Regions from separate parts of the Paenibacillus sp. GCM10027626 genome, predicted to be linked through region 3. Evidence: predicted binding sites of a transcription regulator. Region 3 holds the regulator's gene; each other region holds the start of a gene.
The links. The regulator LexA, encoded in region 3, represses DNA repair genes until DNA is damaged. The targets are predictions, from matches to a motif close to CGAACATATGTTCG.
Positions count from the first base shown of each region.

Region 1: the regulator LexA is predicted to act here: its motif matches at 973-986, upstream of addB (helicase-exonuclease AddAB subunit AddB).
Region 2: the regulator LexA is predicted to act here: its motif matches at 1,094-1,107, upstream of parE (DNA topoisomerase IV subunit B).
Region 4: the regulator LexA is predicted to act here: its motif matches at 1,105-1,118, upstream of recA (recombinase RecA).

Region 1 covers NZ_JBHTHC010000014.1:81,248-83,442, reverse strand. Annotated here, with positions in the region: gene addB (helicase-exonuclease AddAB subunit AddB) at 1-901, opposite strand, end outside; gene ACFQ0N_RS24440 (CD3324 family protein) at 1,453-1,737, shown strand; gene ACFQ0N_RS24435 (class I SAM-dependent rRNA methyltransferase) at 1,912-2,195, opposite strand, start outside.
Region 2 covers NZ_JBHTHC010000008.1:149,511-151,705, forward strand. Annotated here, with positions in the region: gene parE (DNA topoisomerase IV subunit B) at 1-981, opposite strand, end outside; gene ACFQ0N_RS17075 (ABC transporter permease) at 1,142-2,128, opposite strand; gene ACFQ0N_RS17080 (ABC transporter ATP-binding protein) at 2,121-2,195, opposite strand, start outside.
Region 3 covers NZ_JBHTHC010000002.1:721,762-723,956, forward strand. Annotated here, with positions in the region: gene ACFQ0N_RS06985 (histidine phosphatase family protein) at 1-547, shown strand, start outside; gene lexA (transcriptional repressor LexA) at 752-1,372, opposite strand; gene ACFQ0N_RS06995 (LysM peptidoglycan-binding domain-containing protein) at 1,574-1,942, shown strand; gene ACFQ0N_RS07000 (DUF896 domain-containing protein) at 2,156-2,195, shown strand, end outside.
Region 4 covers NZ_JBHTHC010000002.1:335,293-337,487, reverse strand. Annotated here, with positions in the region: gene recA (recombinase RecA) at 1-1,035, opposite strand, end outside.

The DNA.
Region 1 (2,195 bases), on a different contig from region 3:
CAGTATATTGCTTATCCAAATGCGCAAGCTCCGGGCTGGAGGAAAACCGGAAGCTGCTCCCAAGCATAACTGGCGGCAGGACTTCAACGCCATGCTTGTCCGCTAACTGCCTCAATGCGATTAGCGTCTCGGCCGTCGGACGGAACGGCTCCAGCTCGTAAGGCTGCTCTTCCGCTTCATAATTGCGATCCAGACAAAGCGCTATTGTAACTTCATCCGCATGCTTGATCAATGCCGCGAGCGCTTCGTATTCTTTTGGCGTAAAGCCGTGGAAGCCGTCAATCCAAATACGCGCTCCCTTCAATGATGGCGCCGAGCCGAACCCTTGCACGAGCCAGCTTAAGTAGTCCTCCGCATCGATATACAACCCGGCAAGCTCCCGCTCCAGCTCAGCGCTTATCCGCTGCAGATCGTGCAGCTTGCGGCCAAGCAGCGGGCTGGCGGCTCCGGCCTCTTTGCCTTCTGCTTCTGCATAGCGTTTCACCCGTTCTGAATCGATGCCATAACGCTTCCACTCCGTCATTAGCTGGCCGAGGCGGTCGATAAAACCATGCTGCGTTTCTCCTCCCTGAAACAGCTGCAGCTCATCGCCAAGCCGATTGACGATTTTATAGAGCATCATATTTTTTCCGTTCTCGCCAATCGGGACAAGCGCCGTACCGCCCGTCTCCTGCATGACGCGGTAGGAGAGCCGGCGAAAGCTCATCGCCTGTGCCCGCATCATGCCCCGCAATTGTGAGTTTGCCAGCATGGCATACTCGGTTTGGAACGTTGCCTGTTCCGGTACAAGCATAATTAACGGAGGGCCGTCCGGTTCGCTTTTCACTTGTTCGACAATCGTATGTAAGCAATGATGTGTCTTGCCTGTTCCCGAGCGGCCAATTATAAACCGCAGCGCCATGCATCCACCTTCCTTCTGCTGTTCGATTCTCTTATTCTATCATAGAGGAGCGATTCATTCACCAACTTAAACAAACAAATGTTCGTTTTTGTGGCTGGTAAATAATTCGCCGCTGCCGCCGGCCTGCAAACTTTACAAGTAGAATTTAATTATAGTTGTTTTTTCGCTTGCCGCTGCCAAAGTTTATATGCGTTAATAGAGATGTCGGGCCGACGAAAACGCGCGGAAGGAGGCTGATCAACTTGATTCAGAACTATGAGGTGATTTCCGTTTAGGCGGAAATCCATTACAGAGGGAGGCCGTGTAAATGGCCTCCCTTCCTATTTTGCAAAATTTTTAGCAGCCAATTTGAATATTTTTCTTTTTTTTGTGCTGTTATTTCACGTATACTAAATGTAACAGTCCTGAATGCGACTGTGCGATATGCACGATTGCCAGAATAATCGTGCTTTTTTAATCTCAATCTTACGAAAAGGAGGCGGACGCATTGAACATTTTTCACGTCTTGAACACCAACACACATGCATACCGATTTGAGGAGGACTTTGATCGTGAACTACAAAAATGGAAAAGATGTGCTTCCCCCTAGGCTGCTGAAGGAATTGCAATCGTATATTCAAGGTGAGCTTGTTTATATACCCAAGACGAAGGAACAGCGTGTCGGCTGGGGTGAAAAGAGCGGAACACGCCGGCTGATCGCCCGGCGCAATGAGGAAATATACTTATCTTATGCAGGCGGCTGCACCGTCGCAGAGCTGGAACGCCGCTATCATCTGTCGACGGAGAGCATTCGCAAAATCATCGTCAAAATGCGGGGGCTAAGCAAAAACGGATGATTGCCCCTGCAAGCCATATAACAAGAAGAGGCTGTCTCCAAATGTAGCTTTTTACTACTTAGAGACAGCCTTTTTGTCACTATGGGCTCATATAAACCTCGATGGCCAGGCACGCCAAACAGCCCCATCAAAAGTCTGACGGGGCTGCGGCATTTCTATATCGCGCACAGCGTCCTAGCGGCTGCGCACCTCAAAAATCGCAAACTTCAAATAGTGGCCTTCGTTTACGCCTAGCACTTGCGGATGATCCTTGCCGGCCGCGCGCCACTCGATTAGGCGCAGCATTTTTCCGGCGTCGACAGCTGCCGCATGAATCGTTTCCAGAAAAAGATCGGGCCGCATATGATAGGAGCAGCTCGCCGTTACCAGATAACCGCCCTCATTGACCAGCTTTAATCCATGCAGATTGATGTCTTTGTAGCCGCGCACCGCTCCTGCGACTGCCGATTTCGTCTTGG
Region 2 (2,195 bases), on a different contig from region 3:
TTCCTTGAGCATCGCAGCTTTGCGGGCATAATCGTTCATGACGCGCGTATAGGCCGTTTTAAAGCCGGTCTCGTGCGTACCGCCGCCGCGCGTAGGAATCGAGTTGACAAAGGAGGCGATCGTCTCTGTATAGCCATCATTATATTGCAGTGCAACCTCTACCTCGATATCCTCGCGTTCTCCTTGAAAGTGAACGACATCATGGAGCACCGTTTTGTCTTCGTTTAGAAACTGCACAAACTGCTTCGCTCCGCCTTCATAATGGAACACGTCCTGCTTGCCTGCCCGCTCGTCTTTTACCGTCACCTTCAGCCCGGAATTGAGAAAAGCGATCTCCTGCAGCCTTTCGGCAAGCGTCTCGTAGCTTAACGAAATATTGCCATGAAAGACGCGCTTATCCGGCTTGAACGTAACCTTCGTTCCGGTCCGGTTCGTATTGCCGATGACCTCCAGCCCCGTCACCGGCTCGCCAACATGCTCTTTACCCTGCTCGTCGACCCAATATTCAAACCGCTGCTTATGTATTTTTCCGTCGCGGGATATTTCGACCTCCAGCCACTCGGACAGCGCATTCGTAACCGAAGCACCGACGCCGTGAAGACCGCCGGATTTTTTGTAGCCGCCGCCGCCGAATTTTCCGCCCGCATGCAATATAGTAAAGACGACCTGCGGTGTCGGAATGCCTGTCTTATGCATCCCTGTCGGGATTCCTCGTCCATTGTCACGAACCGTTACCGACCCGTCGCTATGAATCGTTACATCAATGGCAGAACAATATTTTGCCAAATGCTCATCGACGGCGTTGTCGACGATCTCCCAGACGAGATGATGCAGTCCCGAGCTGCTCGTACTGCCAATATACATCCCGGGTCGTTTACGTACAGCGGTCAAACCCTCCAACACCTGTATGTCGCCTTCATCGTAATTGCGATTGTTTGTCGAAGAAGCGCCACCCGCAAACAGATCCAACTGCTCAGTCATACACGTCCTCCTAAAATTGATTGTAACTGTACCTTGACCATGCACGGCCTGGCCTGGCATGGCCTGGCCGGCATAACGTCAAAGCTGACAGCCATTTGTCCATTATACACGATGAACACATGTTCGGCGCAAGTTCTTTTGCACGCCGCTTCAAGCTATTTTAATTCAAGATGTCCTGTTTCGTAAAGACAGTGAACGAAACGATTAGCGCGGCAGCCGCCCAAACCGTCAGCGTCGCCAATGAAAAGCCGAGTGTCATCCCTTCGATCGGCGGCGGCGATCCGGCCAAATATCCTGTCATATTAATATTGACGGAAAATAAATATTTAGCACTTTGCCAAGAGGATGACATGTTGGCCAGTATAGTGCCGGCGATGACCGCCGCCATCATCGTCACGATGCTTGCGGAGGTGCTGCGGATGAGCACAGACACCATCAGCGCAATCGCCGCGACTACCATCTGGGCAAACCAGATCAGCCCTGCCTGCATCAAAATATAGAGCCACTGCGGAACTGCATGGACATAAGTGCTGTCCACATTAGATCCGCTTATTGAAAATCCGGTAAAGATCGGCATCTGCCATCCCCCATATCCAAAGATGGCGCCTGCAATAAGATAGCATAGAATGCCGCTCGCGACAATGATTAAGGATACATAAAATGTGAGTGCGATCCATTTACTTAATAAAATCTTCCATCTGCGCACCGGTCTGGTAAGCAGCATTTTGATCGTGCCTGTGGTGCGCTCGCCGGAAATCAAGTCGGAAGCGATCGCCAGTACGAGCAGCGGATAGAACAGCGTCACCGAATTGGCCATAAAGCCGCGCGTAAACGTTACACCGTCCGGCGTAGTCGGATTTACATCATGATCCAAATAATACTGCAGCTGCTGTACGGCAATTCTTCTGAATCGCTTCCACTCCTCCGGGACGCGGTCACTGGAAAGCGCATTCTGATAATCGTTAATTTGCTGCAAGGTTTGATTGCGCCAGTCGCTAAATTTCTCCCGGTTATTTTCAGCTACTTTCATTTGAGCGTATGTAAAAATCGGGATCAGCACCAACAGCACTAAAATGACGACATAAAACCGCTTTTTTCTCCAAATTTTCAACGTCTCGTTCTGAATGAGCGGCAGCAATCTATTCAATGCTTTCTCCCTCCGTCATGTTCAGAAATAATTGCTCCAGCGTCGGCGAAATATGCTGAACACTTCT
Region 3 (2,195 bases):
GAAGCATCCATATCCGAAAGGGAGGCGCTTTAGTGCGGATGAGGTGACGGAATGGTTTCGCGCCTATGATCAGGCTGATATTGAGGAGGGAGAAACCGGGCTGGGGGAAACGGCTTGGGATGAGTGCTATGTCAGTGTAATGCCGAGGGCGGTTCGTACGGCTGAATTAATTTTTGGCGGAAAGCTTCATGTGAAGGCAGAGCTGCGGGAAATTCCGGCGCCTGAATTCAAGTTCAAGTTGAAGCTGCCCTTTCTTGTGTGGGCGATCCTAATCAGGTTTTCAGGGCTGTTTAATCGCCGCACGAGAGCGGATATAGAGGAGGCAAAGGCGCGGGTCAAAACGGTGATCGATGAAATTATGGTCGGACAGGCAAGCAGCGTGCTTATTGTGAGCCATGCAGCGCTGATGCATTATTTGCGCAAGGAGCTGAAAAGGAGGGGCTTTCACGGCCCAGGCTTTACCTATGCGGATAATGGGAAGCTGTATCTATATGAACGCGATGAGAAAAACTTCTATCGAAGTCCTTCGAGGATGAGCGACCTATAGGTTTGCCTGGCAAACCCGCCTCGTAAGCTTGAGGTGGTTTTTATCGCCAATAAGAATTTTGTTTTTTCCGCACAGCCTGAAAACGTATAAATTCTGGCGTGGTTAAAAAAGAGCTGTCTCAGAAGCGGTTTGTCAACTGCTTCTGAGACAGCTCTTTCCTTTTCACTGTAACTTGAGTTGCCTTATGCAAGGCAGCCCCGCATTCTAATGGATGTCGCGGAACAATCCGATAACCTTGCCCAAAATGGTGACATTGCGCAATCGAATCGGCTTCATCGTAGCGTTCTCCGGCTGCAAGCGGATATGATCCTTCTCTTTGTAGAAGGTCTTGACGGTTGCTTCATCATCCTCGGTCATTGCTACGACGATATCGCCGTTCATGGCAGTCGGCTGCTGACGGACGATCACATAGTCGCCGTCATGAATACCCGCTTCGATCATACTTTCGCCCATAACGCTGAGAATAAAGACGTTATCGTCCCCGACGCGGTCGGCCGGCAACGGGAAGTAGTCTTCGATGTTCTCGGTTGCTGTTATCGGCATACCTGCGGTTACTTTGCCGACGACCGGCACTTTGGCGATGGCTTGCGGGAACGGCAGCTCTGAAATCGTCTGGTCCAAAATCTCGATCGCCCGCGGTTTGGTTGGATCGCGCCGGATCAGACCTTTCTTCTCCAATCGATCCAGATGGCCGTGTACCGTCGAGCTCGAGGCGAGACCTACTGCTTCACCGATTTCACGTACAGATGGCGGGTAGCCTTTCTCCCGAACTTCATTCTTGATGAATTCGAGTATCGCCTGCTGGCGGTTGGAAAGTTTCGACACTGGAATCACTCCATAAGTTCATTTGTGTAAAATTATAGCACAGAACCGGAGTTCGTACAAACATAGGTTCGAGAAAAAATGCACTTTAATTATTTTGCAAAAAAATTACGAACAAAAGTTCTTGTTTTGGTATTGACTGCAAACGGATGTTCGTGCTATTCTAAATTCAACAAAACAGAACAAACGTTTGGGGTGCTGGTCATGATGACAATCTCTTATTATAGCAGCGATCGGAAGGAACTGGGCAATAAGCCGGCAAAGCAGGCAATGAAGAAGCGGACGGCAGGACGTCTGATGGTGCGTGTTGCAGCAGCAGCGCTGTTCGCAATATTGCTCTACAGCGGGTTGAATTTAGTGAAAAGCAGCGCTAACGGGGAGCAGTTGGAGCCGGCTCGTGCCGATGAACGCATCCTCGTAGTTGGCGCGGGGGACACGCTATGGGCAATAGCGGGCAAGGTACGCAATCAAGACGAGGATTTACGACGTGTCGTCTATGATATTCAACAGCGGAATCAATTGAAGAGCAGTATGTTGAAGGTAGGACAGACGTTGATCGTGCCTGCGAAGTAATGGTTGGACGTTATGGGGGATAGTTTCAATTTAGGTAAGCGTTGCGTCCGGGTCATTGCCCGGATTCGACGCTTTTTTTTATGCATTTGTTTTGGCAGTATTAAGGAACAAAGGGTGAACATCTCGCGGCATTCTTGACAATTGAGGATTAAAAATGCAAAGTAAAGGGTGGTACATATGTCATTGCTTTAATGATCAGGGAGGCGTCTTGTTTTGGAGAAGTTAATTGCAAGAATTAATGAGCTGTCGCGCA
Region 4 (2,195 bases), 390 kb from region 3:
ATCATCATCGTCGCCGCTCACTTGGGCGCCGTTCTTAATAGCTGCCGAGACAGCCAGGTTGCTGGCTTCGCGGATCCGATTCTCGATTGTTGCGCTAATCTCCACATGATCCTTCAAAAATTGCTTGGCATTCTCACGGCCCTGACCAAGCCGCTCTCCATCATAAGAGAACCAGGCGCCGCTCTTCTGTACAATATCCATCTCAACGCCGATATCGACAATGCTGCCTTCCTTCGAAATGCCTTCACCGTACATAATATCTACCTCTGCCTGCTTGAACGGAGGCGCCATCTTGTTCTTGACAACCTTGATCCGGGTACGATTACCGACCATATCGTTGCCTTGCTTGATCGTCTCGACACGGCGCACATCAAGTCTTACGCTGGAGTAGAATTTCAAGGCGCGTCCGCCAGGCGTCGTCTCCGGGTTGCCGAACATTACGCCCACCTTCTCGCGAAGCTGGTTAATAAAGATAGCGATCGTCTTCGATTTGCTGATCGCACCGGACAGCTTGCGCAATGCCTGTGACATCAGGCGCGCCTGCAAACCAACATGAGAGTCGCCCATCTCGCCTTCGATCTCTGCTTTCGGCACAAGCGCTGCGACGGAGTCAATGACGATAACATCAACTGCACCGCTGCGTACAAGCGCCTCGGCAATTTCCAGAGCTTGCTCACCGGTATCCGGCTGGGACAGCAGCAATTCATCAATGTTGACGCCCAGCTTGCTGGCATAGCTCGGATCAAGCGCGTGCTCTGCATCGATAAAGGCAGCTTGTCCGCCCACACGCTGAACCTCAGAGATCGCGTGCAGCGCCACTGTAGTTTTACCTGAGGACTCCGGCCCGTAAATCTCGATAATTCTTCCTCTTGGAAAACCGCCGATTCCAAGCGCGATATCTAAAGCGAGCGCGCCGCTGGATACCGTTTCCACCTGCATGTTTGCGGACTCGCCTAATTTCATAATAGAACCTTTACCAAATTGTTTCTCGATTTGGCGTAGCGCCATCTCGAGAGCTGCGCGACGATCTGACAACGCACTCACATCCTTCATCATTTATAGTTTTATGATACATCCTTTTCCTCATGTTGACAAGAGTTTTTGCGAACATATATTCTTGTTTTTTTCTGAAGCTCTAGTTGACGCCATCTTTGGCGCGGCCGACGGGGAAGAGCGGGTCGGTTCTGCGAAGGCACTGGCCGCGTCCACACCAGAGCAGAGCCAGGGCCCGTCCGGGCGGCGGCAGAAGGCGAACCCGGCAGCAAAAGCACTTCAGCGGCATGGCTGGATGTGCAGTCATCCTGCCAACCAACAAGCCAAGCGCCATCGCCCTTTCAGTCCGCGGCACTAGAAGAAGAATGTTGCAGCGTATACAACAAATCCCCGCTCAAAAGCGAGTATTCTCCCGAATTATTGCACGAAATGCAACAATCTGCTCCACCAGCCAGGCGAAAGGGTGACGTTTGTTGCAGAACGTACAACATTTATGGTGTTTCGGCAGAATCCCAGCGCGAATGTTGCATTTTGTGCAGCATTTTGCCTCTCGCCGACTCCCATCGCCCAATATCGCCAGGCCATCCAGCCAGCCAATAAGCAGCCAAGTACCCTCGCCCAGCCAGCGTCACGTCAAAAATCCGGGCGACCTCATGCTAACAATCTATCCCGAAAATGGAACTATCCTCATTCCTCTGATTGCGCCGCGAGAGCAGTATGAACGTCTAACTGGGTTTTGTGCAGTTAAATGCAAGCAAAATGCTGACAGGGATTAAACTAACCGGAAAAACTGCATTTACAATGGATGATTTCTACCCGATACCGCCTTTTCACCCAAAATAGATGGATGTTTTCCCTTTAGTTTTCTTTTTTTCGGGTAAAAAAAAGCAAACTAGCTGCATGAAATCCCTTTAGTCATCTTTGTCCCAAAAATCGGGACACCGCCAGGTTGGAGTTGCCTTTTTTCGCTGTGGTGTGCAGCAGCTGCTCGTTTGATTCCGCGTCAACGCAAGCAATGAATAGCAAAATGCCTATTTACATCCTTCAGGGGCACTGCACTTGTGTTTTTAAGTATCGATTGGATAAGAAGAAACGGCTGACGCCGTCCTTGGCGCGAGGCAAGTTTCTTCCCCTGAAATTTTATAGAATTTACCGAGTGAAAAACTTATAAATTCTATAAAATCAAAAAAAACCGCAGCAAA